One region of the Bacillus paramycoides genome, then DNA from elsewhere that is predicted to be linked to it. Evidence: predicted binding sites of a transcription regulator. Region 1 holds the regulator's gene; each other region holds the start of a gene.
The links. The regulator Rex, encoded in region 1, represses fermentation and respiration genes when NADH is low (regulators of the CRP and FNR family bind a similar motif). The targets are predictions, from matches to a motif close to TTGTGAAATATTTCACAA.
Positions count from the first base shown of each region.

Region 2: AAG068_RS06610 (formate/nitrite transporter family protein) is a predicted target of Rex. The motif match lies at 2,209-2,226, and genes of this name have one in related genera.
Region 3: AAG068_RS25070 (L-lactate dehydrogenase) is a predicted target of Rex. The motif match lies at 3,964-3,981, and genes of this name have one in related genera.
Region 4: AAG068_RS25420 (DUF1641 domain-containing protein) is a predicted target of Rex. The motif match lies at 3,615-3,632, and genes of this name have one in related genera.

Region 1 covers NZ_CP152427.1:259,051-266,656, forward strand. The annotation lists gene AAG068_RS01505 (ABC-F family ATP-binding cassette domain-containing protein) at 1-1,794, opposite strand, end outside; gene AAG068_RS01510 (redox-sensing transcriptional repressor Rex) at 1,982-2,611, shown strand; gene AAG068_RS01515 (YdiK family protein) at 2,641-2,832, opposite strand; gene AAG068_RS01520 (CPBP family intramembrane glutamic endopeptidase) at 2,829-3,578, opposite strand; gene groES (co-chaperone GroES) at 3,980-4,264, shown strand; gene groL (chaperonin GroEL) at 4,303-5,937, shown strand; purine riboswitch at 6,077-6,178, shown strand; gene guaA (glutamine-hydrolyzing GMP synthase) at 6,343-7,606, shown strand, end outside.
Region 2 covers NZ_CP152427.1:1,280,214-1,287,819, forward strand. The annotation lists gene AAG068_RS06595 (LutC/YkgG family protein) at 1-84, shown strand, start outside; gene AAG068_RS06600 (prepilin peptidase) at 197-919, shown strand; gene AAG068_RS06605 (cyclic-phosphate processing receiver domain-containing protein) at 934-1,245, shown strand; gene AAG068_RS06610 (formate/nitrite transporter family protein) at 1,273-2,124, opposite strand; gene AAG068_RS06615 (TerC family protein) at 2,327-3,121, opposite strand; yybP-ykoY riboswitch at 3,212-3,377, opposite strand; gene AAG068_RS06620 (TrkH family potassium uptake protein) at 3,416-4,795, opposite strand; gene AAG068_RS06625 (alpha/beta-type small acid-soluble spore protein) at 4,850-5,035, opposite strand; gene AAG068_RS06630 (MaoC family dehydratase) at 5,183-5,626, opposite strand; gene phaP (polyhydroxyalkanoic acid inclusion protein PhaP) at 5,728-6,252, opposite strand; gene phaQ (poly-beta-hydroxybutyrate-responsive repressor) at 6,295-6,747, opposite strand; gene phaR (polyhydroxyalkanoic acid synthase subunit PhaR) at 6,946-7,428, shown strand; gene AAG068_RS06650 (acetoacetyl-CoA reductase) at 7,580-7,606, shown strand, end outside.
Region 3 covers NZ_CP152427.1:4,786,733-4,794,338, forward strand. The annotation lists gene AAG068_RS25050 (hypothetical protein) at 144-305, opposite strand; gene AAG068_RS25055 (hypothetical protein) at 504-1,031, opposite strand; gene AAG068_RS25060 (phosphatase PAP2 family protein) at 1,175-1,822, shown strand; gene AAG068_RS25065 (PTS transporter subunit IIC) at 1,886-2,899, opposite strand; gene AAG068_RS25070 (L-lactate dehydrogenase) at 2,922-3,872, opposite strand; gene AAG068_RS25075 (spore coat protein) at 4,120-4,368, opposite strand; gene AAG068_RS25080 (hypothetical protein) at 4,382-4,567, opposite strand; gene AAG068_RS25085 (CPBP family intramembrane glutamic endopeptidase) at 4,712-5,425, opposite strand; gene AAG068_RS25090 (TetR/AcrR family transcriptional regulator) at 5,890-6,438, opposite strand; gene AAG068_RS25095 (MBL fold metallo-hydrolase) at 6,442-7,164, opposite strand; gene AAG068_RS25100 (acyl-CoA dehydrogenase family protein) at 7,303-7,606, opposite strand, start outside.
Region 4 covers NZ_CP152427.1:4,859,809-4,867,414, forward strand. The annotation lists gene AAG068_RS25400 (thioester domain-containing protein) at 1-380, opposite strand, end outside; gene AAG068_RS25405 (aldo/keto reductase) at 505-1,344, opposite strand; gene AAG068_RS25410 (MFS transporter) at 1,360-2,523, opposite strand; gene AAG068_RS25415 (winged helix-turn-helix transcriptional regulator) at 2,916-3,263, shown strand; gene AAG068_RS25420 (DUF1641 domain-containing protein) at 3,692-4,132, shown strand; gene AAG068_RS25425 (NAD(P)/FAD-dependent oxidoreductase) at 4,177-5,355, shown strand; gene tyrS (tyrosine--tRNA ligase) at 5,546-6,808, opposite strand; T-box leader at 6,861-7,076, opposite strand; gene murB (UDP-N-acetylmuramate dehydrogenase) at 7,173-7,606, opposite strand, start outside.

The sequences.
Region 1 (7,606 bases):
TAACGTAGCAATTTCTTCTTCAAATTGTACAATGTTTTGTTCTAGTTCCTCAATTTTTCGAGTACGTTGACGCTCCAACTTTTTGCGCTCTTTTTCTTCGAGATAATTTAATTTTTCTTGTGCAACTGTCTTTTGAACGGGTGCTTCATCTTCTTGCTCTAATTCCGCACGTTCAATCATCTCATTTTTCTTTTCGACGTAGTAATCGTAATCCCCTAAATATTCTTGTGCACCTTCTGTTGATAGCTCAACAACAGTTGTCGTTACACGATTAATAAAGTAACGGTCATGTGAGACAAACAGAAGGGTACCTGGATAATCAATTAAAGCATTCTCCAAGATTTCTTTACTATTTAAATCAAGATGGTTCGTAGGCTCATCGAGAATTAATAAATTTGATTTTTGCATCATAAGTTTTGCAAGAGCTAACCGAGCCTTTTGTCCACCACTAAGAGAAGACACTGGTTTTAGTACATCGTCTCCTGTGAATAAGAAGTTGCCTAGTATTGTGCGAATTTCTTTTTCAGGCTGTAATGGATATTCATCCCATAATTCATTTAAAACTCGTTTAGAAGATGTTAAGTTAGCTTGTTCTTGATCATAATACCCAACAGATACATTGGATCCGAAAGAAACATCACCATGTAGTAGTGGTAACTTATTCACAATGGATTTTAATAATGTGGATTTTCCAATTCCGTTTGGGCCAACTAAAGCAACACTATCCCCGCGAGTTAAGCGCATTGTTACATGTTCAATAATCGGATCCTCATCATAGCCGATAGTTGCATCCTTTACTTGTAAAACATCATTTCCACTTTGTTTTTCGATATCGAAGTGGAAGGAAGCTGACTTAGAATCACCTAATGGTCTTGTTAATAGTTCCATACGGTCTAATTGTTTACGACGGCTTTGAGCGCGTTTTGTCGTAGATGCACGAGCTATATTTTTTTGAACGAAGTCCTCAAGCTTAGCGATTTCATCTTGTTGTTTTTCATAACGCTTCATTTCTTGCTCGTATAGTGCTGATTTCAAATCTAAATATTTACTGTAGTTACCAACAAATCGTCTGCTTTCTTTATTCGAAATTTCATATACTTGTGTAACGAGTTTGTCTAAGAAATAACGGTCATGGGAAACGATTAGTATTGCGCCAGGATAGCCTTGTAAATATTGTTCAAGCCATGTTAATGTTTCGATGTCTAAATGGTTTGTAGGCTCGTCCAAAATAAGTAAGTCTGGTTTCGTTAATAATAACTTACCGAGAGCTAATCGTGTCTTTTGTCCACCGCTTAATGTAGAAATCGTCGTCTGGTGCGTTTCAACTGGGAAGCCAAGACCACTTAAAATCGAGCGGATATCTGCTTCGTACTGATAGCCACCTTGATCTTTATAATCTAATTGTAATTGGTCATAATCAGCTAATAATCTTTCATATGTAGCCTCATTTGAAAAGTTTACTTCTTGTCCCATCTCTTGCTCTAGCCTTCGAAGTTTTGTCTCCATTTGCTGCAAGTGTGTAAAGACGGTTAACATTTCATCCCAAATTGTTAAAGACGTTTCTAAACCGGTATTTTGAGCTAAGTATCCGATTGAGACATCTTTCGGTTTTATAATTTCGCCACCATCATGGGATAGCTCACCAGCTATTATTTTTAATAACGTAGATTTTCCAGCTCCATTTCGTCCGACTAATGCGATACGATCTTTCGTTTGAACTTCCAATTTTATGTTTGCAAGAATCGTTTCTGCACCGTATAATTTCGAAAGCGCGTTTACTTGTAATAAAATCAATGTTTTCACCTCAAATAATTTCTTAACTTTGCCATGTTTATATTTCTCAATCATACTAAAAATAGTGTATAGTTTAAAATACAGAGAGAATACTTCTTCTTTCTATTATACAAGGAATTTAATAAGTGCTAAACTTCTGTATTTGATTAAAGCATATGAATAAAGATAGGAAGAGAGGAGAGGTTATATGGAGCAGCAGAAAATTCCACAAGCCACTGCTAAGAGATTGCCTCTATACTATCGATTTATCCAAAACTTATCTCTATCTGGTAAGCAACGTGTTTCATCAGCCGAATTAAGTGAAGCGGTAAAGGTTGATTCCGCAACTATTCGAAGAGATTTCTCATACTTTGGGGCGTTAGGGAAAAAAGGATATGGATATAACGTAAATTATTTATTATCATTTTTCCGTGAAACACTCGACCAAGATGATATAACACGTGTAGCGCTTATTGGAGTAGGTAATTTAGGGACCGCTTTCTTACATTATAATTTCACGAAAAACAATAATACAAAAATTGAAATGGCGTTTGACGTTAGTGAAGAGAAAGTAGGAACAGAAATCGGGGGCATTCCTGTATATCACTTAGATGAATTAGAAGAAAGATTATCAAATGATATACAAGTGGCAATATTAACAGTACCGGCTACAGTAGCACAATCTGTAGCAGATAGATTAGCTGAAACGAGTGTGCATGGTATTTTAAACTTCACACCAGCACGTTTAAATGTATCAGACAATATAAGAATTCATCATATTGATTTAGCAGTAGAGTTACAAACACTTGTTTACTTTTTAAAGAATTATCCACAATAAAACGCAGAGGAAGCGACCTCTGCGTTTTATTATTGTTTTTTCTTTGTGAATTTAACTAAGATAAGGCGAAGTGCCAAATTAAAATCAATTGTTGCCATAACTGCAAATAGTATTGTCCACATATTCCAGATTGTATCTGTTACGTTCGTAATGGCGAAGCGTGTAAAGATACATCCTAGAAGGAAGTACAATGCAGCCATGAACAATGGCGAGTTTCTCATACTAAAAATCCTCCGATAAAGCCTTGCATTTTTTCAGCTTCTTTAATCATTTCTTGAATGTGTTCATTACTCACTAAAACTTGAGCAACTGCAACTAATGTATTCATTGCAACATGGGCCGCAATTGGAACGATAATACGCTTCGTCTTTACATATAAAAAGGCAAATACGAGCCCCATTGCAGTGTATACCAATAAGTGAGTGAAATCAAAATGAATTGCTGCGAATACGAGAGAACTAATGATAGCAGCAATAAAGAAGTTAAACTTCTTATAAAGTGTACCAAATAAAATTTTTCTAAACACGATTTCTTCTAAAATAGGTCCGATTATAGATATAACAATTAGGAACCAAGGAGTAGTTCTTGCGATATCCATAAGCCTCGCTGTGTTTTCAGATCCAGGTTTAATACCTAATACATACATTTCAATCATACCAGCAATACTTTGTGAGAAAAATGCTAAGAAGAATCCGATAAAAATCCATCCAATTGTAGCTGGAACAGTAGACCGCGTTTTATCTAAATGTCTATCACGAATATCTGTTCTAAGTAACCAAAGCACGATACATAATGCAATAAAGAAGCTAATGATTGCCCAGTGGCCAGTTATGAGTTGGAATTTCTCCTCCCTAGTAAATCCTCTGTTATCATAAAGTCCAGTTTTCAGGAGAAGCGGTAATCCAGCTATGGATGATAACTGCATTAAAATGTATGTAACGATAACCCACCAATATTGTTTTTTCAAATGGTTTAACCATCCTTTCTACCTCTAGTGTATGAGATAAGGTAGGATAACATGTACATATGCTACCTACGATATAAACCTTACGTAAATTATGTTTTTTTCGTAAATCCTTACTTGAAATTATAATAGAAGACAGGAGAAAGTTGTGTGTGTAGCGAAAACAACTTAGGGTGTCCTTTCATATTGTAACATACGAGTAGTGGAAACAACGATTCATATAGTAAAGGTAGAAGAAGAGAGAATCTATATAGAAAAGTGTATAACTTAATTTGCGAAAAAATTATGATTTTTTTACTTGCAAAAGAAATTGAGATTATTTATTATTATAAGTGTGTTAGCACTCGGGTGACCTGAGTGCTAATAAATAAAATTTACATAACAAAATGAGGAGGTTATTGTTCATGCTAAAGCCATTAGGTGATCGCGTTGTAATTGAGCTTGTTCAAGCGGAAGAAAAAACAGCAAGTGGTATTGTATTACCAGACACAGCAAAAGAAAAACCACAAGAGGGTAAAGTTATTGCAGTAGGTACTGGTCGAGTGCTTGAAAATGGTGAGCGTGTTGCTTTAGAGGTAGCAGCAGGTGATCTTATCATCTTCTCAAAATATGCAGGTACTGAAGTGAAATACGAAGGTACAGACTACTTGATTTTACGTGAAAGTGACATTTTAGCAGTTATCGGTTAATTATATAAATCTTAAAAAATCCAAGGGGGTCAATTATTATGGCAAAAGATATTAAATTTAGTGAAGAAGCACGTCGTTCGATGCTTCGCGGTGTCGACACTCTTGCAAACGCAGTAAAAGTAACGCTTGGACCAAAAGGTCGTAACGTTGTTCTTGAGAAAAAATTCGGTTCACCACTTATTACAAATGACGGTGTAACAATCGCAAAAGAAATTGAATTAGAAGATGCATTCGAAAACATGGGTGCAAAATTAGTAGCAGAAGTTGCTAGCAAAACAAACGATGTAGCTGGTGACGGAACAACAACTGCAACTGTATTAGCACAAGCTATGATTCGTGAAGGTCTTAAAAACGTAACAGCTGGTGCGAACCCAATGGGTCTTCGTAAAGGTATCGAAAAAGCTGTTACTGCTGCAATCGAAGAATTAAAAACGATTTCTAAACCAATCGAAGGTAAATCTTCAATCGCACAAGTAGCTGCTATTTCTGCGGCTGACGAAGAAGTAGGTCAATTAATCGCTGAAGCAATGGAGCGCGTTGGTAACGACGGCGTTATTACTTTAGAAGAATCTAAAGGATTCACAACAGAATTAGACGTAGTAGAAGGTATGCAATTTGATCGTGGATATGCATCTCCTTACATGATTACTGATTCTGACAAAATGGAAGCAGTTCTTGATAACCCATACATCTTAATCACTGACAAAAAGATTTCTAACATTCAAGAAATCTTACCAGTATTAGAGCAAGTGGTACAACAAGGTAAACCGCTTCTTATCATTGCTGAAGATGTAGAAGGCGAAGCGTTAGCTACATTAGTAGTGAACAAACTTCGTGGTACATTCAATGTAGTAGCTGTTAAAGCTCCTGGATTTGGTGACCGTCGTAAAGCAATGCTAGAAGATATCGCAATCTTAACTGGTGGCGAAGTAATCACTGAAGAATTAGGTCGTGACTTAAAATCTGCTACAGTTGAATCTTTAGGACGCGCTGGTAAAGTTGTTGTAACGAAAGAAAACACAACTGTAGTTGAAGGTGTAGGAAGCACACAACAAATCGAAGCTCGCATCGGTCAAATCCGTGCGCAATTAGAAGAAACAACTTCTGAATTCGATCGTGAAAAATTACAAGAGCGTCTTGCAAAACTTGCAGGTGGCGTAGCAGTAATTAAAGTAGGTGCAGCAACTGAAACTGAGTTAAAAGAGCGCAAACTTCGCATTGAAGATGCACTTAACTCAACTCGTGCAGCAGTAGAAGAAGGTATCGTTGCAGGTGGTGGTACTTCACTTATGAACGTATACACAAAAGTAGCTTCTATCGTAGCTGAAGGCGACGAAGCAACAGGTATCAACATCGTACTTCGTGCACTAGAAGAGCCAGTTCGTCAAATCGCAATCAACGCTGGTCTGGAAGGATCTGTAGTTGTAGAGCGTCTAAAAGGCGAAAAAGTAGGCGTTGGTTTCAACGCAGCAACTGGCGAGTGGGTTAACATGCTTGAAACTGGTATCGTAGATCCAGCTAAAGTAACTCGCTCTGCACTTCAAAACGCAGCATCTGTTGCAGCTATGTTCTTAACAACTGAAGCTGTAGTAGCTGACAAACCAGAACCAAATGCACCAGCAATGCCTGACATGGGCGGCATGGGCATGGGCGGTATGGGCGGAATGATGTAATTCCGTTTGCTCGAAAAACATCCATTTCTATATAGAAATGGATGTTTTTTTGTGTTTTTTAGAAAAGGAAATGAATTTCTGTAGAATTTTGTCGCTTTCTCTCTTGACCATATAGATACTTCATTGTTAGAATCTAGGAAGATAATATAAAACGATCCTTCATATATCCTCAAAGATAAGGTTTGAGAGTCTCTACCGGGTTACCGTAAACAACCTGACTATGAAGGCAGTGTGTCTTATATTTATAAAGAGCGGAAGACTATCTTTCTTTATAAAGCCAGACCCTGCCTTTTCTTTGTTATGAGACTAGAGGCGGAGGACTGGCTTTTTTTATTATATTGGTAATGCTTTTCGCCGAATTGGTGAAAATATTTATATACGAGAACTAACGTTGAGGTGATTATTTTGAAGAAGCAGCACGATACAATTATCGTTTTAGATTTTGGGAGTCAGTACAATCAGTTAATAGCACGTCGAATTCGTGAGTTCGGTGTATACAGTGAACTTCATCCACATACAATTACTGCGGAAGAAATTAAAGCAATGAATCCAAAAGGGATTATCTTCTCTGGTGGACCAAATAGTGTATACGGTGAAGGTGCATTACATTGTGATGAAAAAATCTTTGAACTAGGATTACCGATCTTCGGTATTTGTTACGGTATGCAGCTTATGACACAACACTTCGGTGGGAAAGTAGAACGTGCAAACCACCGTGAGTACGGAAAAGCTGTTCTTAAAGTAGAGAACGAATCAAAATTATATGCAAACCTTCCAGAAGAGCAAGTTGTATGGATGAGCCATGGTGACTTAGTAACTGGTTTACCTGAAGGATTCGTAGTAGATGCAACAAGTGAGTCTTGTCCAATTGCTGGTATGAGCAATGAAGCGAAAAACTTATACGGTGTACAATTCCACCCAGAAGTACGTCACTCTGAGCACGGTAACGATTTAATTAAAAACTTCGTATTCGGCGTATGTGGTTGTTCTGAAGGATGGAACATGGAGAACTTTATCGAAGTAGAATTAGAGAAAATCCGTGAAACTGTTGGAGACAAAAAAGTTCTATGCGCACTTAGCGGCGGTGTAGACTCTTCTGTTGTAGCAGTATTAATTCATAAAGCAATCGGTGATCAGTTAACATGTATTTTCGTTGACCACGGTTTACTTCGTAAAGGCGAAGCAGAAGGCGTTATGAAAACATTTAGTGAAGGCTTCCACATGAACGTTATTAAAGTGGATGCAAAAGAACGCTTCATGAACAAGTTAAAAGGTGTAGAAGATCCAGAGCAAAAACGTAAAATCATCGGTAACGAATTCATTTATGTATTTGATGATGAAGCTTCTAAGTTAGAAGGAATGGACTTCTTAGCACAAGGTACACTTTACACAGATATCGTTGAAAGTGGTACAGCAACTGCACAAACAATTAAATCTCACCATAACGTTGGTGGACTTCCAGAAGACATGCAGTTCAAACTAATTGAGCCTTTAAACACGTTATTTAAAGATGAAGTACGTGTATTAGGATCTGAACTAGGAATTCCTGATGAAATCGTATGGCGTCAACCATTCCCAGGTCCTGGTCTTGGTATCCGCGTATTAGGTGAAATCACAGAAGAGAAATTAGAAATCGTTCGTGAATCTGATGCGATTTTACGTGAAGAAA
Region 2 (7,606 bases), 1.0 Mb from region 1:
GGACCTAGTAACTCGGCAGATATTGAAATGAATCTTGTTGTCGGGGTACACGGACCATTAAAAGCAGTATATTTCATCGTATAAAAGAGGGGAAAGCAGGCCAGAAAATGGCCTGCTTTTTTAATAGAATAGAGATAATATGAAGTAGAAGTTCTCTCCTTTTTTTGCTATGTTCTTCTGGAAAGGAGAGGAAGGGATGTTCACTTATGTATATGCATTGTTAGTGGGGATGGTGTTTGGTTCTTTTTTTATGGTAATTGCGATGAGAGTTCCACTAGGTGAGTCTATCATTGCCCCGCGTTCACATTGTCATTATTGTAAGTATGTGCTAAAGCCAAAAGAATTGATTCCAATCATTTCATTTTGTATACAAAGGGGACGGTGTACGAATTGTAAAAGAGAAATTTCAATTTTGTACGTAGTATTTGAACTTGTAACCGGAATGATATTTTTTCTTACTGTATATATGATTGGGGTGGAACAAGAACTTATTATCATTTTATCGCTATTTTCATTACTTCTTATTATTTCGGTTACAGATTACATATATATGTTAATTCCAAATCGTATTTTAGCTTCGTTTGCCTGTTTACTCATTTTAGAATGTATTTTTGTACCGTTAGTCACTTGGACAGATAGTATAGTTGGTAGTAGCGTTATATTCATTTTGTTATATTGCATGCAAAAGATATATCCAGAAGGGCTTGGGGGAGGGGATATAAAATTACTTTCGTTACTTGGATTTATAGTGGGACTGAAAGGGATTTTTATCGTTTTATTTTTAGCATCTTGCTTTAGTCTTTGTTTCTTTGGAGTGGGTCTCGTATTAAAACGTATGAAAATGAGGACCCCAATTCCGTTTGGTCCCTTTATTAGTCTTGGGGCAATATGTTACATGTTGATCACGTATGCAAAATAGAGAGGGGATAGAACATGAATGTATATATGGACGATCAAAGAAGTTGCCCGTACGGGTATGTACCTGCAACTACAGTAGAATGTGCTTTGCAAATGGTTCGGGATTATGATGTGAATATTCTTTCCCTTGATTTTAACATGAGATGGGGAGAAAAAAGTGGATTAGATTTTGTAGAGGCTTTTTGTAAAGAAGGTTTATACGTAAATGAAATGCACCTTCATACGAATGATGTTATCGGTATGTACAAGATGAAACAGAGAATTGAAAAGGGAAAGGAAGAAGGAGAAATTAATCCTCATCTTGTTGTTAAATATGTGGGGAGCTAAAAACTCCAAAGTAAAACTTTGGAGTTTTTAATGTTTCAAATGCGCTTGCAACGGAATAATCTCTTCTTGTTGAGCTGCTACTAATTCGGCTTCTTCTTGTTTCATGTCAGGTGCTTTCTTTGTTAAGTAATGGTATACCACACCAACAAATACAGACCCGCCAATAATGTTACCGATTGTAACTGGAATTAAGTTATGAATAGCACCTGTAAAAGAAATTGTCTCCGGATGCGGTGAAACTAAAGATAAAGCAAATAGTGATAAGTTTGCAATGCTATGTTCGTAACCAGATAAGAAGAATGTAAAAACGAGTAGCATCATCATCATAATTTTTGCTGTATCACCTTTCACTTGAGAAGGTAAGAAACAAGCAAGACATACGAGCCAGTTACATAAAATCGCTTTAAAGAATAATTGAATTGTAGGTGTATTCATTTTTCCTTCTACTACTTTATTCATGAAATGACCGTGATCAATTGCTTCGAAAATTCCAGTTGCATAAAATAGTAAAGCAAAGAATAAAGCACCAGCTAAATTTCCTGCATAACAAGCGACCCAGTTACGAAGTGTATCAGAAATCGTTGTTTCTTTTCTTAAAGTTGCTACAGTGAAGTACATTGTGTTTCCAGTGAACAATTCAGCACCGCCATATATAATAAGGACGAGGGCAATTCCGAAAAACATGGAAGCCGCTAAATAAGTGGCTGGTGAATCTGCAATGTGAAAGAAGTTACCTAATTTAAAACATAGTACGATAATAAAACCGATATAAATACCCGCAAGTGCGGCACGAATGAAATATTGCATCGGGTTTATATCTAGCATTTGTTTTTTGCTCTTAGCCAGTTTGACAACATAATCTAATCCTTGTTCTAGCATGAGTAATACGCTCCTTTAGTACATCATCTATAAATGCTCCTTATATGAATAAAGTACATGGATTTGATCATAGTTTCAATAAGTTTGTGTAATGTTTCACAAAAAGGACATACATATATCAAGAAAACGTTTTCAAAAAGTAGTATAATAGAAATTTTTCTGGACATGGAGAGGGAGAAAGGAAAAAGAAAAAGCGCTGTAATTACAGCGCTTTTTCGTCTAGATTCTTTTCGACTTTTGTTTCTACTTCTTTCGAGAAAAACCAGCCGCCAACTGCGATTCCAACTAATACAATCCAGAATGTAAGCTTCCAAGGTGTAGATTCTGGGAAGGAATGTGGAATTACATTTAATGCAGAGTGTGCTAATGTATAAACTGCTAGTTTCACACCAACCCAACCTACAATTAAGAATGCTGCAGTTTCAAGTCCTGGCTTACGTTTTAAGATTTGTACGAAAGCAGTTGCCGCAAATCGCATAATGATTAATCCGATAAGTCCACCTACAAAGATAACAACGAATTGCCCAGTATCAAGACTACCAATTGTACCTAATCCTGTTTTCGGTAAAGTCATTGCTAATGCAACGGCAGCTAAGATTGAATCAACTGCGAAGGCGATATCTGCAACTTCAACTTTAAATACAGTCCACCAAAAGTTCTCTTGTTTTTTCTTTGCCTCTTTTTCTTCTGTTTCTTCATCCGTATTCTTTTTAACATACGTTTTAAATAAGTGATTACCAGCGATAAACATAAGGTAAATGGCACCGATTGCTTGCACTTGCCATACGTCGACTAGGAACGAAATCATAAATAACGATCCGAAACGGAAAACAAATGCCCCCGCTAATCCGTAAAATAGTGCTTTCTTTCGTTTTTCTTCTGGTAAATGTTTTACCATAATTGCAAGAACAAGAGCGTTATCAGCTGCTAAAATCCCCTCTAGTGCAATTAGGATAAGTAATACCCAACCATACTCCAATAATAATGATACATCCATGTACATTCTCCTCTCATTTCTATAAGTACTAAATAAGTGAAGAATTTCCCCACTATTTAGTTTCCCCATACTCCTGTCTATTAACTTTGGAAGAATTTGGGAATGAATACAAAAAAGACCTCTGCCGTTAATAGGCAAAGGTCTTGCTAGACATATGTAATGAAAATGCCAACAAAGCCGGAAGAACTAAGTTCTACGTAATGACGACTTTGTTTCCAAGAAATATTCTTGGACGCTACTCCCCTTTGGAGATATGCTATTGTATTCTCATTATATGGATAATTTATACGGTTGTCAACCTGTTAAAATATCTTCGTTCGGATATTTTATTTTTCGGTTCTTTTTACGTGCAAATGAAAAAGCAAGTGTTAAAGGTCCCATTTTGCCGAAAAACATCATAAAGATAATAATAGCTTTTCCAATCATCGTTAAGTGCGGTGTGAAATTCATACTGAGACCGACAGTCCCAAATGCTGAAAATACTTCGAAAGCACTCATCAATAGAGGAACTCGCTCAGTAATACTCAAAATTAAAATAGCAAAAAAGATAAATGAAATAGAAATAATAGTGATGGTCAATGATTTGACAATAAGAGTATCTTTAATAGATTTTTTAAACACGACAATATCATCTTGTTCTTGTAAAAATTTAAATACTCCAAAAAACATGATTAAAAAGGTTGTTAATTTAATCCCACCGCCAGTTGAAGCACTACCGGCGCCGATAAACATTAGAAGCATCATTAGTAAAAGGGAAGGCTTTGATAATGCAGAAATATCAACTGTATTAAACCCGGCAGTACGCGTTGAAATAGCTTGGAAATAAGCAGCCATGCCTTCTTCAAATGGAGTAAATCCTCTCATAGAGAGAGAATTGTGGAACTCGAATGTAAAAATAAAAATAGTCGCAATAATATTGACGATTAGAGTAGAAGAGAGCATAAGTTTTGAGTGTAATGTAAGGTTTTTAAAATTTTTCTTTCTTTTTATATCTACGATTACTGTAAAACCAATCCCACCTAAAATAATGAGGGAGGAAATGACAAGATTGACAAGAATGCTATGAGAATGGGACATTAAATTATCGCTCCACACAGAAAAACCAGCATTGTTAAAAGCAGAGATGGAATGAAAAAAGCTATAATAGATCCCTTTAGCAATCCCATATTTCGGTACCCATTCAAAAGAAAGAATGAAAGAAGCGATACATTCGACTGTAAAAGAAAATAAAAATAATGCTTTGGCAAGACGGATGACACCGCCTATATTCGTTTGATTTAATGCTTGTTGCAGTAAAATTCGGTTTTGAAGGCCAATTTTTCTGCCAAGCATAATCGCAATTAAAACGGCAAAGCTCATAATGCCAAGTCCGCCCACTTGTATAAGCGTTAAAATGACACATTGACCAAATAAAGTAAATACTTTTCCAGTGTCCACAACCCCTAGCCCTGTAACCGTACAAGCAGAAACTGTTGTAAATAAAGCATCGAGCCATGAAATAGACGTTGTTGTAGCAATTGGTAGTTTTAATAAGCATGTACCTATAATTGATAACATGATAAAAGACAAAGTAAGAACGCGGGGAGGACTCATGCGAATGTTAATCCGTTTCATGTTACATACCGTTCCTTTCTGTTTGCTCTTACTAGTATGTGAAAAAGTACGTTTATGTATGTTAAAAATAGAAAGAGGCAGAGAATATCTGCCTCTAAGCCATATGTTATAGTGTTATCCGCGTAATTGTTGTTGAGCTAAAGAAACAAGACGTTTTGTTACTTCACCGCCAACTGATCCGTTAGAACGAGATGCAGTATTAGACCCTAAGCTTACGCCGAATTCTTGTGCAATTTCATATTTAAATTGATCAAGTGCTTGTTCAGCACCTGGAACTAGTAATTTGTTTGTTTTTGCCATGATGATACACATCCTTATAAGTAGTCCAGTCCAGCTAAGTACTTATCTGAACTGGTACTGTTATTTTATGTGGAACCGGCGTGCTCATACGCGGAAGTAATCGGTGTGATTAGAAGTTATTGGATAGAAAAAAGAGTAGCAAATTTGCTACTCTTTTTTCAGTATTGTCGCTGTACCTTCCACGACAATATCATCGGATTGATTGTATATGTTTGTTTGCAACGTAATGATTTTTTTATCGTCACGTTTTTTGATGACTTCTGCCACAACGCGAAGTGTATCGCCGATTTTGACAGGAGCACGGAATGAAATGTTTTGAGATAAATAAATCGTATTTTTCCCTGGAAGTTTCGTACCAAGAATCGTCGAAATGAAACTTGAAACGAGCATGCCATGAGCAATACGTTCTTTAAACATTGTCGTTTTTGCAAAAGAGTCTAAAATATGAATAGGATTCACATCTCCAGTCAACTTTGCAAAATTGATAACGTCTTCATCCGTAATCGTTTTTGTAAGGGATGCTTGATCACCGACTTGAATCTCATCATAACGAAGCTCCGGAACAGTTTGTGCTTCTTGAAATGGATTCATTTTGTCCTCCTTCTTTTCCATATCGAAAAATGCCAGCCATCTTGATGTAGTAGGAGGAAGAAAGAGTTTTGTTTGTGCTGCAGTTAGCTCCCACATTTTTCTTACTTGATGGAAGTAAATAGATTTTTTGAATTTTCCTCGAACTTTTTTGCGAGTTCCAACTGTTTCGACTTGAACTCTTCCAAAAAACCTTCTAACTGTTTTTGAGCCTCTTCACGTTGTAATTGTTGTTGTTCAATAAATTGCTTAGTTGTTTCTTCAAATTGACCGCTTGTTTGAGTAAGGATAGACAAAGATGTTTTTGTAGGAGAAACAGTTAGCTGTTGCATATGAGCAGAAAGTTCTTTCCACTTGTCTTGCCACTCGTTAATTTGATCATTTAAGGAGTTTCCAGTTAATTGCTTCACGTAATCTGTATATTGATTATTGAATTGATTAGTGAATTGTTGCAGTTCTTTTTCTAGTTCATCTACTCCTGATGTTAATTTATGCAAAGCGTCTTGTTGTTGTTTTAATGTTTCTAAAGTAAGTTGCTCTAATTGTTTCCCAGCTGAAGAGAAAAGGGAAAGAGATTGAGACCAGTTTTTCCAAAATGCATCGACCAATTCGTTTGGTTTAGTTTCCATTGTTTGACCCCCAAATGTTTTTTTGCATATTGTGAACGCAGATTACTCTGCTGTACCACCAGGTGAAGATGAAGAATCCTTTTCATCCTTTTCTGGAGAAGTGGCAAATGGAAAGAATGCGTTCGTATATAACGTGAAAAACGTTCGCAGCATATTTTGGTAATGCTCAAAAGAAGTTGCACATGTTGCTAAATATTTCTCTCCATATTCAGTTAAAGAATAAATTCTTTTTGCTGGCCCTCCTTCGCTTGTATCCCAAGTAGAAGAAATGAGATTTTCTTTTTCTAATTTGCGTAGTGTTCTATAGACATTACCTTGGTCAACAGAAGAAAAGCCGATATCCATTAGCATTTGAATAAGTTTGTAACCATGAAGACTCCAGTCTTTTAGACATAGAAGTAAGAAGGGAACTAAGAAGTTTTTTGGCATGGAGTTTGGTTGTTTTGCTTGGTTGTTCTCCAAACTTTCGCGTTGTTCTGGTTCATTATGTAGCATGATTGTGCATCACCTCATGAATCAGTTAGATGGAATTTTTTGCTTATAAGTGCAATTTACACCTATCTGTTTTTAAAGTCAATACATTTGTTAGAAAATAGAAAAAAATAAAATATAGACTTGAAGTTTTATTCAGAATATTAGAAAATAATGAATAGGTTGAATTGTTTCAAAAACGAAAAAGGGAGTGTAGGTAAAGTGATTGATCAAAAATTCGATCCACTACAAGCATGGAAAAATGCTTATGAACAAACCGAAACATTTTGGGGAAAAGCGCTCAATGAAACAATTAAAACAGAAGAATATTCTGCTTGGATGGGCAGCGTTCTAGATTTGAATTTGTTTTATCAAAAAGCATTAAATGATACGACAAAAAATTATTTAGAGCAGGTGAATGTGCCTACGAAAGAGGATATCGCTAGAGTGGCTACGCTTGTTATTAACTTAGAAAACAAAGTGGATAACATTGAGGAGTTTCTAGAAGAGAAGGTAGAGTCAGTAGGACAAGCTCCTACATTAAAGCGTGATGTTACGAAAGTAAAACAAGATATTCGCACGCTAGAAACGAAAGTTGATCAAATTTTACAATTGCTAGAAAAGCAAAATGCAGTACTAGCAAAGCTACAAGAACCTGTAAAAGAAGAAGTAAAACCTACGAATAAACCAGAAAATAAAAAGTGATAATAGCGCTTGTTTATAACAGGTAAAAGAGAGGGGGAGAATCTCTTTTACGTGTATAACCAGCGAAACATAATTATATAGGGACTCCATAGTATGAGTACCAAAATGATTCATAATAATCGTTCACAAATTCATTTAAGGGGGAAAAGAAATGGTTCAATTAAATGGCAAAGTAGCA
Region 3 (7,606 bases), 760 kb from region 1:
GGTTTCTAATTTAACATTAGAATTCCACCTTCATATAATTACTGTTTTTCCCAAAAAAAACAAGTTAAAAATTATATTGTTCAGAATTTTTAACTTGTTTTTTTCTATGATAGTTAGGAAATTCATCCAAGTAAGAAAGTAATCTATATATTTTTAGCAATTTCATAAACAATGGAATCATTTGAACCATTATATAACTGATTCCTGCATGCGAAATAAATGAGAATCCTCGTTCCTGGCTCTACAAAGGTGCTTGCACCTGCCAACAAACCAATCCCAAAGGGAGATGTGGAACTAACTAACATTATCACCCCTTAATAAACCGAGCTAATACTGGCTGCGCTGCATTAAAACTTTATAATTAAATCCGCAATAGCTGATATAAAATTATAAATCGGTATCACTACTCTCGCATACGTTGTAAAGCTTGCGTGAACTTCTCAATCACATTGTTATATGCTTCTACATAAAAAAATAAGAAGCCTCGTTTACAGGCTCCTTCCTCATCTATTCAAATAATCTGCAATTGTTTGAAATACGACGATATACATATTATGAATACTTTCTTCAGTATTTCCACCATTCGATAAACCAACTGCCCATTGTTGTCCTTCACCACTTCCGATATTTGCAAACCCTTGCGTATACATAGCATTTACATCTTTTCGGGCACTGTTATACTCTATCCCTTTTGTAATAAAAATCGAATATGACTTATCTTGTAAACCGATAAAAAACACTGGTTTCTTTAGCGATGAAAATACATCTTTATACTGCCCTGTTGAGGCTTCTTGAAAGTGATCTTTCATTATTAGAAAACCATCCATTTCCTTAGATTTCTTTTCCAGTTCCTCTAACTTTATTTCCTCAAACTTTATATTCCTAAACGTATCTTTCGGTTTTTCACCAATAACTCCAATTACGAGTGCTCTTCCGTTATATTCTAATTTCTCTCCTTCTTTATCCTTTGCACACCCAGCACCGACTAGGCATATCAATATAAAAACTAAGAAATACGATAAACGCTTCATATAGCACCCTCCCCTTCTTTTCAGTCAAGTGACAAAAACGTAAGGTTCATTCAAGAAAATGTAAGTAAAATCGATAGCCCAAATTACGTTTCTATATTATAATCAATTGAATTTACTTACATTACTAAACATAGGAGATTATCATGAAGAAATTTAAACTTTCATCTTTTCTTCCGTTAAGTTATATACTTCTACTTGTACTCGTAAGTCCCCTTTACGATGTATTAAATAAATCGGCTGTTCACGCAGTAGATGTCACAACTGTAGTAGATGATTGGATTCCATTTGTAAAAGCATTTATTATTCCTTATTTACTTTGGTTTCCTTACTTATACGGCGCACTTATTTATTACTGCTTTGCCGATCGAAAACAATATTATGTCACTTTAAGTAGTATCATTCTTGGAAAACTTGCTTGTTTTTCTATTTATTATTTTTGGCAGACAACTGTACCACGTCCAACAGTAGTTGGATCCGACGTATTTTCCGAACTAGTCCGCTATATTTATAGTATCGACCAACCGGTAAACTGTTTCCCTAGCATTCATGTTCTAACTACATTTGTCATTATGCTAGCTGCCTTTAAACGTAGAGAACAACATGCTTTTGAATATTACATTCTTACCTTCTTCGGTACGCTTATTATTTTATCAACGCTATTTACGAAGCAACATGCATTTGTAGACGCCATTTCTGGAATGACGCTTGCAAGCATACTTTACTTCGGCGTTCAGCTGTTATTAGCAAAAGAAACAGTACGTGTTCCAGTAAAACAAAATCACAAAATGTAACATAACAAAAAGCAGACTGTGGCTTCCAGTCTGCTTTTCTCTATATAAAAGGAGATTTTCAATTTAAGATTGCGGTACAGTCATATCACCAGAATGAATACGACCTGCTTTTTTAAGAGCAATGTAAAGTATATAAGAAACAGCTACTGGAATGATGATATATGTGATTACCATCGCTGGGACAACTTCCCATCCTTCGCTGGAAATTAAATTAATTGGTGCGATAAGAGAACTTAATCCAAGACCTGCAATTTCTTTTCCTGCTTCCAGTTGGAAAATCAATGCGGATACTGGACCAACTATCGCACTGGCGACAACAGTTGGGACGAGAATCATTGGATTTTTAGTGATATTTGGCAACTGTACTTTCGGAGTACAAAGTGCTTGAGCTAATATGCCGCCCAAATTATTTTCTTTCGCTGAGATAACAGAGAATCCGATAAACTGGGCAACGCAGCCCGCAAGAGCAGCACCACCCGCAACGCCGTCTAAGCTAAGTGCGATCGCTAACGCAGCTGATGAAGCTGGAGAGATAAGTAATAGTCCCCAAACGACTGCAATGACGATAGAAGCGATGAACGGGCTACCAGCTGAGCTATCTTTAATAAATGCTCCAACTGTATTTAAAACAGGAGTAATATTATGAGATAACCAAATACCAACTAAACCAGAACCTAATATGGCCGCAAATGGAACGAGCATCATATCTAACGCAGTTTTTCCACTTAAACGTTTACCAATATATACAGCTAAAGTTGCTGTTAATAATGCACCGATTGGCTCACCTGTTTTAATAATTAGACCTGCTTCAGTAATTGAAATGGATCCAGCACCAATCGCTCCAGCTACCATAGCCGAGAAGATTACAAGGCCATTTGCACCAAGCATAAAAGCAATTCCGGCACCAATGGCTGGTGCCATAAGTGATTTTGCAACAACTCCGATTGTAATAAGTAACGGAATATCAACAATTCTTCCTATATTTTCGATTAGTAAACCAATTCCAAGGGATACGAAAATACCTTGTGCGATTCCAGCAGATGCTTTAAATACACGAGACATTATATATTCCTTCATTTGTTTCACCTTCTCCTATAAGTTAGTAACCAATTGTTTTCATATAATCACGTAAAATATCGTTTGATTTTGCGAATCGAGATTCTTCATCCTCTGTTAAGTTTAGTTCTACAATTTCTTTTATACCATCTCTAGTAATAATAGCTGGCACTCCTGTACAAATATCATACTCGCCGTACTCCCCATCTAAAATGGCTGATACAGCAATGACACGGTGATCATCGTTAAAGATTGAGCTCGCAATATATGCTAGAGAATTTCCGATTCCGTAATAAGTAGTACCTTTTCGTTTATAAATTTCCCATCCAGCTTTTGCAGTCTTCTCAACAATTTCATCTAAATCTATTTCACCAAATTTGTCTTTTTTCTCTTCTAAAATTTGTAGAATTGGCTTTCCACCAACAGTTACGTGAGACCAAGCAACCATTTGAGAATCACCATGTTCTCCTAATGAATACCCATGAATACTACGAGGGTCTACATGTAACATTTCAGATAAAATTGTTCGTAAGCGAGAAGAATCTAGTGATGTACCAGTACCGATCACACGATTTCTAGGTAATCCAGATAATTTCCACACTTGATATGTAATAATATCAACTGGGTTCGATGCAAGTAAGAAAATACCATCAAATCCACTTTCCATTACGCCGCCAACAACACTTTCCATAATCTTCGCACTCGCTCCTAAAGTATCTAAGCGACTTTGTCCAGGCTTTGGTGCTGGTCCTGCTGTAATAATAACGATATCCATATCTTTGCAGTCTTCATAGCTTCCTGCATATACTTTTGTTCTTGTATTTGTAAAGTTAATGCAGTGTGATAAATCCATCGCTTCCCCAACTGCACGTTCATGATTTATATCAATTAATAATAGCTCTTCGCAAATGCCTTGATTCACAATGGAATATGCACAACTTGATCCAACTAATCCAGTACCGATAATTGCAATTTTTCTTGTATTTCGTCTCATAGCAATCTCTCCTAATTGATCATATAATCTATTTCTTTTGTTCTTTACACTCCTAATTATAGAGATTCCCACGATATAAACCATGGATACTTTGTGAAATATTGAGCAAAGTTTTTGTCCTTTTTGTGAATTGTCATATTCCATTTTCGTCATATTTGTTACAACTGGAAAAATATTTATTTTATATTTATTGACATATTCAAAACAAAAAACGAGCGACTTCATTCGCCCGTTTTTTGTCATCCCATTATTCCGCACTTAATTGGCTTTTTAATTGCTGGACAATCATTGGATTCGCAGGTGCTGCCGGCTTGTAGTAACTCTTTTGCTTTGCGTACTCGTACATATTACGTTGGCGCATTTCATCTTGATTACGAATTTGGATTAACGTTTGGTGTAATTGTTCATTATCAGACTGAGCAATATAATTTGCATAACTTGTTAAACTTGCATTTAATCCTGCTAAATAATCATTTACCATATCTTTTTCATTCATGTTCCGCTTCCTCCTATCCTAGGAAAGTCATTAATTGCTGTTTCGTATTTCGTGCATCTTGCGCATCTTTTTGTAGCATTTGTTTCAGTTGTGGATCCGTACACGTCTGTGCATACTGCTCCAACTTGTTAATAATTGTTGCGTGTCCACCAATTAAATGACGTAAATTTTCTACTTCAAGCTCTGTTAAATTTTGCATAGAATACTCCTACCTTTCTTTATTCGTTCACTGTTAGTATTTAGCTATTTTTTGATTGTATACATGAATTAACTTTTTCACGTGCATACAAAATAAAAGATGAATAGCTGAGCCATTCATCTTTTATTTTGTATGTATTTATTTTTATAGAGATACAATCATACTTATACTCACAAGTAAGTTCCATACAATGTGTAACATAATACTAGGTACAATAGATTGCGTCTTTTTGTATAACATTGCAAATACCATTCCCATAATCGTTGCCGTAATTAGAAGACCTCCATGAAGAATTCCAAAAATGAAGGAAGAAATAATGATACTAACTAAAAAATTATATCTCTTTTCTAAAAATCGATATAAAATACCTCGAAATAGAATTTCTTCTTTAACCGGTGTAATGATAGCAACACTTAACACATATATAATACTTTGTATGCTATTTTGAAGCCCTAAACTCCCTAATTGTTCCTTTTGTTCTGCTGCACTTTCAAAACTAAACACATGTAACATTAAATATTGTGATACTGCAATGATAATAAAACCAATTAATAGATATAAATATGTCTTCCCACTCTTCAAAACGGATAAATCCCAAATAGATTTAATAAAATGAAAAACCGGTTTATAAGCTAATAAAACGATCGCAACAACAGATGCATCGAATAAGAGCAAATAATATCCTTCTAATTTAGTACTTAATGCTTCTTCTCCATAAATCTCAAAGGCTAAACCAAGGAATAATCCTCCTAGGAGTGAAGTCCCTATAATCATTGCTATCATTACAAATAGATTTTTATATGTTATATTCTCTATTTTTCTTTCCGCACTATACGCTTCTAACACTGTTTTACTCACAGTATCCCTCCAGTTATTCTCATTTATCTCAATAAAATCCTTTAATTTAAATATAAAGATAATATAACAAAAATTTCAAAAAGAATAATATGCAATTTTACATATTATGAAAACTTTATATTTTATAGTTTTAGGAATAGGATTGCTATGCAATAATTATTATATGAAATTTCAAAAAACAATCCCTATCCACCGTAACCCTCACATCATATAAAAATTATTAGTTAAAGGAGCAATAAACATGAAAACCCACGACTTCCTTACAGAAATCCAGAAGGGCTCTGAGCCTAGTCCATATCAAGATCCCATCGTATTCAGTTTCGTTTGCTTTTTCTTAGCGATATATACATTTTTAAAACCTGCAAAATGATATCATTTCATAAGAAAAATCCTACCATTCTTTTCGAATCATATGCACTCAAAAACCTTAGAATCACTTCTAAGGTTTTTGTTTGCCTTGCTTCTTATTCACGTAATCCTTTAATAAACGTTTCCAATAATACATGTAAACTTATATCCAAATCTAACGGTAGACCAAATCCACCTTGCTGTTCAATCGACGCAAATCCATGACAAATACTTCTGAATCCACGCGTCGCATGAAGTGCATTTTCCCCTTCTAAGCCGTACTGTTGTAACACCTGAAGACAAAGCTTTACAATCCCGTCACCTGCTTTTCTTACTTCTTCATCTCGTAAAAAGGTTGCTTCATATAGTCCAGGATGTTTGCGTACGAATGCTACATATGCTTCTCCTAATGCATGAATTGCTTCATCCATACATTTATCCTCGGCCGCTTCTTCCAGCTTGTTATGCAGCTGTTGTATTCCGTAAATACCAAGATTTTTCCGTACATCTTGCAACCCTTTTACATGATTGTATAGCGAGGGTGAACGTATCCCTAACCTTTGCGCTAATGAAGCTAACGTTACTTCTTGTATTCCATTTGTATCTGCAATTTCTGCTGCTGTTTCTACAATTTTCTGTAATGTAAGTCCGATTCTCGGTGACATAAATTAACCCTCTTTTCTACTTTTTATATTCCGCTTAGCTTCCTTAATAGCAAATTTTATGACAGTACCTGGATTATTTATCATTTTCCCATGCCCTGCCGCAAGTAAGGAAGGCTCATATTCGCTTAACTTCTCTGCACTTTGTAATGATATTTCTTTACTCCACGTTGCCATCGCAGGAAACGGAAACCAAAATTTCATTTGTCCCGAAACAGCCATACCTCCTCTCGTTTGAAATGCATCCCCGACAATAAGAGCTTTATTTCGTACATCAAGAAACGACATGGATCCTGGCGTATGTCCCGGTGTCATAATCGCAAGAAGCGACCCAACTCGGTCGCCATCTTCTAATAAAACATCAGGTACCGTTTTTACCTTTTTAGGTACACCGCCTTTTATCGGTATATTCGGTTCATCCTTTTGTAACGTCGTATCTCCTTCTAACAGCTTTGCGTCCCTCTTAGAAATATAGACTGGAACATTAGGGAGTACTTCCTTTAATGCGTCTAATGCACCGATGTGATCATCATGCGCATGTGTTAATACAATCTTAGTAATTGGTTTCCCTATTTTTTCAGCCGCCTGTAAAATACCTTTTGCGCTATACGGCAAAGCCGCATCAATTAAAGTTAAACCATCTTCTTCCTCCACAAAATAACAATTCACTGGAAACACTCTTGGCAAAAATGACAATTGATATACCGTTTTTTCATGTATCATTCTCATATTTCCATCTCCCTTTTCACGAAAACTAATACCGTTAGTTTCATTATACTAATGGTATTAGTTTTATGTCACTAAAAATTTATTTTTTTCAGAAAAAAGAACAGTAGTCGTATAAACGACTACTGTTCTTTAAAAGTATTAAACTGTGTAACGCTCATCTTCTAAAATTTTCGCAGCGATTTCACGTTTCTTCGGAATTACGTTAAGTGGTGTGTGGCGAGTTAATTTACGTAATGATGATAACATCATGCGCAGCATGTCGCCGTTTTCAACTGCGATAAGTGTTTCTTTCGCATCTGCTTCGATTTCGTTAAATGCTTCTTGGCAAAATACTTCAGTGTATAACACTTTTTGTTTATTCTTTTCAAGACCAGTTGCTTTAATTGCTTTTTCTGTACGAAGAACAGCTGACTCCATTGCGTATAGGTTGCTTACGATGTCA
Region 4 (7,606 bases), 690 kb from region 1:
ATTTGTTTTAATGCATTCCATACTGCAAGCTGCGTTGCATAATGTGCTTCTCTCCAATCAGAAACACCTAATTCTTGTGGACTCTTTTGTGGATATCCATTCAATAGTACACGGTACACATTAATATCCACTTTTCCCATTTCTGGTAAATCTTGACCACTCGGAGATTTCAAATCTACATTTAAGCAAAAGGCAATTTTACCATCTGCTGTTTTAATAAGCTCTGTTCGAATTGGTTTCTTCTTTGACTTACTATAACTCCAATCCATCTGATACTTTGTATGATCCATAACTTCCGCGAATGCTTTTTGCAGCGGAAATAACACAAATAAAACACTTAAAAAAACAGCCAAAAGTTTGAACGATTGCTTTATATTCATGTTTACAGCCCCTTATGAAATAACAAATTTACTAATAAGTAGTATTTAGTTAGAAAAAATTTTTATGCATAAACAAAACAAAAAAGAGTGCAAACTGTTTGCACTCTTCTTCTCCACTATATGTTTAGAAATCGAAGTTATCAGGGTCTGGACCAACGCGGTGATTTTCGTTTAACGCGTCGATTTTCTCCATATCTTCTTTCGTTAATTCGAAATTAAATATATCGGCATTTGCAATGATTCGGTGTTCTTTCGTTGACTTCGGAATTGTTACAACTTCATTTTGAAGGTCCCAGCGTAAAATGATTTGAGCTGTCGTTTTACCATACTTATGAGCAATTTCTTGCAATGTTTCGTTATCTAACAATTGACCTTGCATAAGTGGTGACCATGCTTCCATTTGAATACCTTGCTCTTTACAGAACGCTTGTAATTCTTTTTGCGTTAAACGAGGGTGATATTCCACTTGGTTAATCATCGGTTTCATTTCTGCATCTGCTAACACGTCTTGCAGATGATGGATTTGGAAGTTACTTACGCCAATTGCACGTACGCGTTTTTCTTTATAAAGTGTTTCTAACGCTCTCCACGTATCTTTATATTTCCCTTCTACAGGCCAATGAACAAGATATAAATCCAAATAATCTAGCTCTAATTTTTTTAAGCTTTCTTCATATGCAGCAAGTGTCGTTTCATATCCTTGATCCGAATTCCACACTTTTGAAGTAATGAATAAATCTTCACGAGAAATGCCTGCTTCTTTTATACCTGCGCGAATTCCTTCTCCTACAGCTTTCTCATTTCCATAAATCGCAGCTGTATCGATACTACGGTATCCTGCTTTAATCGCAGATTTCACAGCTTCTACAAGTTCTGGTCCATCTTCTACTTTAAAAACACCTAAACCGAACCAAGGCATTTCTACACCGTTATGCAATGTTGCTGTACTTTGTAAATTTTTCATTATATTTTCTCTCCCTTATTTTACTTGATTTCTTTTTTCTAACATCATACTCCACGCTGTTAAAATAACAGCGCCCACTACCATAATCCCGCCTACCCAAGCTGTATGAATTAATCCTAACGAGTTCGTAACAATGCCTCCTAAATAAGCACCGAGAGCGATTCCCGCATTAAACGCTGCAATGTTAATCGCGGATGCCACATCAACAGCGCTAGGTACAAATCTTTCAGCCAATATAACGACATACACTTGTAGCCCTGGAACATTCATAAATGCGAATAGTCCCATAAAAATAATTGTGATGAGTCCAGCGACTTGAAACGGCGCTGTAAATGTGAAAACAAATAATACAATTGCTTGAATAAAGAACATGTAAAATAATGCTCGAATCGGATTATGATTTGATAATTTTCCGCCGATCATATTCCCTATTGCAATGGCGATTCCGTACACTAACAAAATAATTGTAACGGTACTTGCTTTAAATCCTGTTACTTCTTGTAATAGCGGGGATAAATACGTAAATGTTACGAATGTTCCCCCGTATCCTAATGCAGTAATAATAAATACAAGTAATAGTCTTCCATTCGTAATCAACTTAAATTGATCGCGAAATGATACAGACGTACCTTTTTTTAAGTTAGAAGGAATTAGCATACTGTTGGCGATGAAAGCAACGATCCCAATTGCCACAATTACCATAAATGAAGCTCTCCAGCCAAATTGTTGACCGATAAACGTTCCAATCGGTACACCTGTAATGGTCGCAACGGTTAAACCAGTAAACATAAATGCAATTGCACTCGCACGTTTATTCTCTGGTACAAGCGCAGCCGCAATGGTGGATCCTATCGACATAAAAACGCCGTGCGCAAACGCAGATACAACCCTCGCGATAAGTAACACAGTAAAACTTGTTGCCACCGCCGCAATTCCATTACCAATAATGAAAATAATCATAATCCACATTAATAACGTCTTTCGCGACATACTAGCTGTTAATGACGTTAATACTGGGGCACCGAACGCTACTCCTAACGCATATAAAGAAACGGTTAAACCCGCTGTTGTAACAGAAACATGTAAATCCTCTGAAATAGATGGTAATAAACCGACACTAATAAATTCGGTTGTACCAATTCCAAACGCACTAATGGCTAGTGCTAATAAAGCAAACATACTTCTCCGATTCGTCTGTACTGCCGAAGAAGATACTGTATATGAATTCAATTGAACTCCTCCTTAATGCTAGAAATCCAATCATAATAGTATGAAAAAAGGCCTTTTTTCTTCTACAAAAATAAATTTACTGCTCATATATGCTATTATGAATGGCTTCACTCTTTTTTTGAAGAACGCACTTAAAAGTACGATAGGTACCTAAAAGTAACATAGGTACTTTTTAGTACCGTACTACTCATTTCCCTCTTACATATGCTATTATGGAACATATTCAACATGATAAAAAGTACGTACTTTAAAGTGCTATAGGTACTTTTTAGTAACATTTAAATGATTTAGCTTCTTTTGTTGGAGAACTGACATCTACATTCATCAAAGGAGATTTTAATATGAAGAAATATAACATTCCCGTTGAAGCAACTTTAGAGGTTATCGGTGGAAAATGGAAAGTCGTTATTCTTTGCCACTTAACGAAAGGTACAAAGAGAACGAGTGAATTAAAACGTCTCATGCCTGGTATTACACAGAAAATGTTAACGCAGCAATTACGCGAACTAGAAGAAGATGGAGTTATTCAAAGAAAGGTATACAATCAAGTACCACCGAAAGTAGAATATTCCCTTACAGACTACGGTTGGTCTTTAGAATCCATTCTTGATTCCCTTTGTACTTGGGGCGAATGCCATCTTGAAAAAAGCGGTAACACATCGATGCTAATAACAGAAGGTGAACAATAAAAAAAGGAAAAAACGAACATGAATTTGTTCATTTTTTCCTTTTTTTCTTTATATATATGTACATTTCTAACTGGAACAAAATATTTTATACGCTTTCATACCTTGTCAGCACTACGTTATACACTCAATATCAAATAATTAGGAATCATTTTTATGTTAACATAGGTGTATATAGTATATAATATAGGATATATATTATATACACTTTCCGGTAACGGAGCTTTTCCATTATGCGGACAAGCCATGTATCGGACAGTTCATAAATAATAGGTAAGAAAATATGGTTTTAGATTTATGCTAGCTTGTTTGCTGCCATAAATTTAAAGGCATTTTATTGTGTTTTGTGAAACTTTGTATAAAGTTTCGCAAGCGTTTACTATCTTACCTATCAAAAATAAGAGTATTGCTATCGTAAAGGAGAATTGGAGATGCCAGAAACTATGACTCAAACAAAGCCAGAACAAGAAACTGTACAAATTTCTGCTAGCCAAGGACAACTTGATGTACTTGATCAGTTGTTAAAACCTGAGGTACAAGAATCATTAACAACACTAGTAGAACAGCTTCCAAAATTAACTGAGCTTGTTAACATTTTAACTAAGTCTTATGACTTCGCTCAAACTGTTGCTACTGATGAAGTATTAAAAAGCGACACTGTTGGTGCAATTACAGAGCTTGTAGAACCTGTAAAAGATACAGTGAAAAGCATGGCTGCAACTGCAATCGAAGCGAAAGATCGTGCTGACGAAAGCAACGAAGTTATCGGCCTATTCGGTCTGTTAAAATTACTAAAAGATCCACAAGCACAAAAAATGTTCCGCTTTGTGAACGCATATCTTCAAATTAGTGCAGAACGTAACAATAAATAATTTAACTTATAACAACAATTAGTAAAGACGGGGGATATCATACTATGTCAAAACAAATTGTCATCTTAGGCGCTGGTTATGGCGGTCTTCTTGCCGCTTTAAACGTACGTAAATATTACAGCAAATCAGAAGCACAAGTTACAGTGATTAACCAATACCCAACACACCAAATCATCACTGAATTACACCGCCTTGCAGCTGGTAACGTGTCTGAGCAAGCAATTGCAATGCCACTTACAAAGCTTTTCAAAGGTAAAGATATCGATCTTAAAATTGCAACAGTTGAGTCATTCTCAGTTGATAGCAAAGAAATCAAACTAGCTGGCGGCACTACTTTATCTTACGATGCACTTGTAGTTGCTTTAGGAAGTAAAACTGCTTACTTCGGTATTCCAGGACTAGAAGAAAACAGCATGGTATTAAAATCTGCTGCTGATGCAAACAAAATCTACAAACACGTTGAAGACCGTATTCGTGAATACGCGAAAACGAAAAACGAAGCTGATGCTACAATCGTAATCGGTGGTGGCGGATTAACTGGCGTTGAGCTAGTTGGTGAGCTTGCTGACATTATGCCTAAACTTGCAAAAAGCCACGGCGTAAATCCAAAAGAAGTTAAACTTCTTCTTGTGGAAGCAGGTCCAAAAATCCTTCCAGTATTACCAGACCACTTAATCGAACGTGCAACTACTAGCCTAGAAGCACGCGGCGTTACATTCTTAACAGGTCTTCCTGTAACAAACGTTGCTGGCAACGAAATCGACTTAAAAGATGGTCAAAAACTTGTTGCTAACACATTCGTTTGGACAGGTGGCGTTCAAGGTAACCCACTAATCGGTGAATCAGGTCTTGAAGTAAACCGTGGTCGTGCAACAGTTGATGCATACCTACAATCTACTTCTCACAAAAACGTATTCGTTGCTGGAGACAGCGCTGTTGTCTTCGCTCCAGACGGACGTCCATACCCACCAACTGCACAAATCGCTTGGCAAATGGGTGAGTTAATTGGATACAACTTATACGCTGCACTAAAAGGCAAAGCATTCGAAGAGTTCGCACCTGTAAACTCTGGAACACTTGCTAGTCTAGGACGTAAAGATGCTGTTGCTACAATCGGAGCAAGCAATACTCCACTTAAAGGCTTACCAGCATCATTAATGAAAGAAGCAAGTAACGTTCGTTACTTATCACACATTAAAGGTCTATTCAGCTTAGCTTACTAATCTGATTATAAGCCCGAATCATGCCCAGCATGGTTCGGGCTTTTTTAGTCCGTAATTTCCTCTAACTTATTTATTCGGCAGAAGAATAATATAACCCTTTTAATTATCTAAATTTACTGATTATTTTATGTCTAAATTGTGTATATGAAAGGATGGAAGTATTCTTTCTACTCCCATCCTTTCACACAAATTATTCTCCTAACTTCACTAAGCTGTAGTTCTTCTTCCCTTTACGAATAATAATAAATCGTCCATCAAATGAATTTTCTACAGTCACATCCGTATCTACATCCGTTACTTTTTCACCATTCATAGAAATAGCTCCGTTATTAATATCCTCACGTGCTTGTCGTCTAGATGGTTCAATTCCTAAATCGACTAGCCATTCTACGATATTTTTCGTCTCTTTTGAAGACTGGAATGTTGGCATTTCTTTAAAGCCTTGCTCAATTTCATCGGCTGTTAACGATTTAATATCTCCGCTAAATAATGCTGCGGTAATTTTCACAGCTTGCAGGAATGCCTCTTCTCCATGAACAAATTTCGTCATTTCTTCCGCTAATACTTTTTGCGCTTCACGTTTATGAGGCTCCGTTTCTACCTTCACTGCCAATTCATCGATGCGCTCTTTCGTTAAGAACGTAAAGTATTTCAAGTATTTAACGACATCACGGTCATCTGTATTTACCCAGAACTGGTAAAATTCAAATGGTGTTGTTTTTTCAGGATCAAGCCAAACCGCACCACCTGCTGATTTACCAAACTTCGTACCATCTGATTTCAACAATAACGGAATCGTTAATCCGAATACCTTCGCTTCGTGTCCTTCTAACTTACGAATTAAGTCTAACCCACTCGTAATATTTCCCCATTGGTCACTACCACCAATTTGCAGTTGAACATCTTCTTTCGTGTATAAATGATGGAAGTCCATCGCTTGCAAGATTTGGTACGTAAATTCTGTGAAAGAAATTCCTGTATCTAAACGACTTGCTACAATGTCCTTCGCTAACATGCTATTGATGCTAAAGTTTTTTCCGTAATCACGTAAAAATTCGATAATGTTTATTTCATGTGTCCAGTCGTAGTTATTTACCATCTTCACTTCGCTATTTCCGCCAAAATCAAACAGCTTTTTCATTTGCGCTGTTAACGCATCCACGTTATGCTGCACTACTTCTAACGTTTGAAGTTGACGTTCTGATTGACGTCCGCTCGGATCACCAATTGTTCCTGTTGCCCCGCCGATTAAAATAACTGGATGATGACCAGCTAACTGGAATCTCTTCATCATCATAAACGGAATCAAATGTCCGATATGCATACTATCACCAGTCGGATCAACTCCGCAGTATAGTGAAATCTTTTTCTCTTCTACTAGCTTACGTAAACCTTCTTCATCTGTCTGTTGATTAATGGCACCGCGCCATTCTAATTCATCAATAATGTTCATCTTTTGTCATCCCCTCTATTTTTTTGAAAACAAAAAATCCCTATGTCTATGACATAGGGACGATTATTCACCGTGTTACCACCCAGTTTGTATAAATAGCATAGCTACTCATACCACTCTTAGCAATAATATCGATTGCCAATCCGCTTAGCATTACCTAAGATACTCCAGAGTGTAATTCGCAAGTTTGTTTGTGCTAGGTTCCAGCAACCCCTAGCTCTCTCGTTAACAGTGACAAACTGCTACTGGGCTCTTTCAACGTATGTTATTTGTTAAATTATTAGCCATTATATTGAATCGCAAACAAATTGTCAACAATACCCAAATATTATTTTAAAATAATTCACAGTTTCATACGTAGAGTTTATTCTTTATCTTCTCCAATAATTCTTACTTCTCGCTCTAACTTCACGCCAAATTTCTCTTCAACAGTCTTTTGTACGAAGTGAATTAAATCGATGTAATCTTGTGCTGTTCCGTTATCAACATTCACCATAAATCCAGCGTGTTTTAGAGAAACTTCCACTCCGCCAATTCGCTTACCTTGTAGCCCTGATTCTTGAATTAGTTTACCAGCAAAGTTATTTGGTGGGCGCTTAAATACGCTACCACATGAAGGATATTCTAGAGGCTGTTTTGACTCACGTTTGAACGTTAAATCATCCATTTTTGCTTTAATTTCTTCATGTACACCTTCTTCAAGTTCAAATCTCGCTTCAAGAATAATGTAATGGTTGTTCGCAAATACACTCTTACGATATCCAAATTCAAATGCTTCTTTCGTCAAAGTACGTAGCT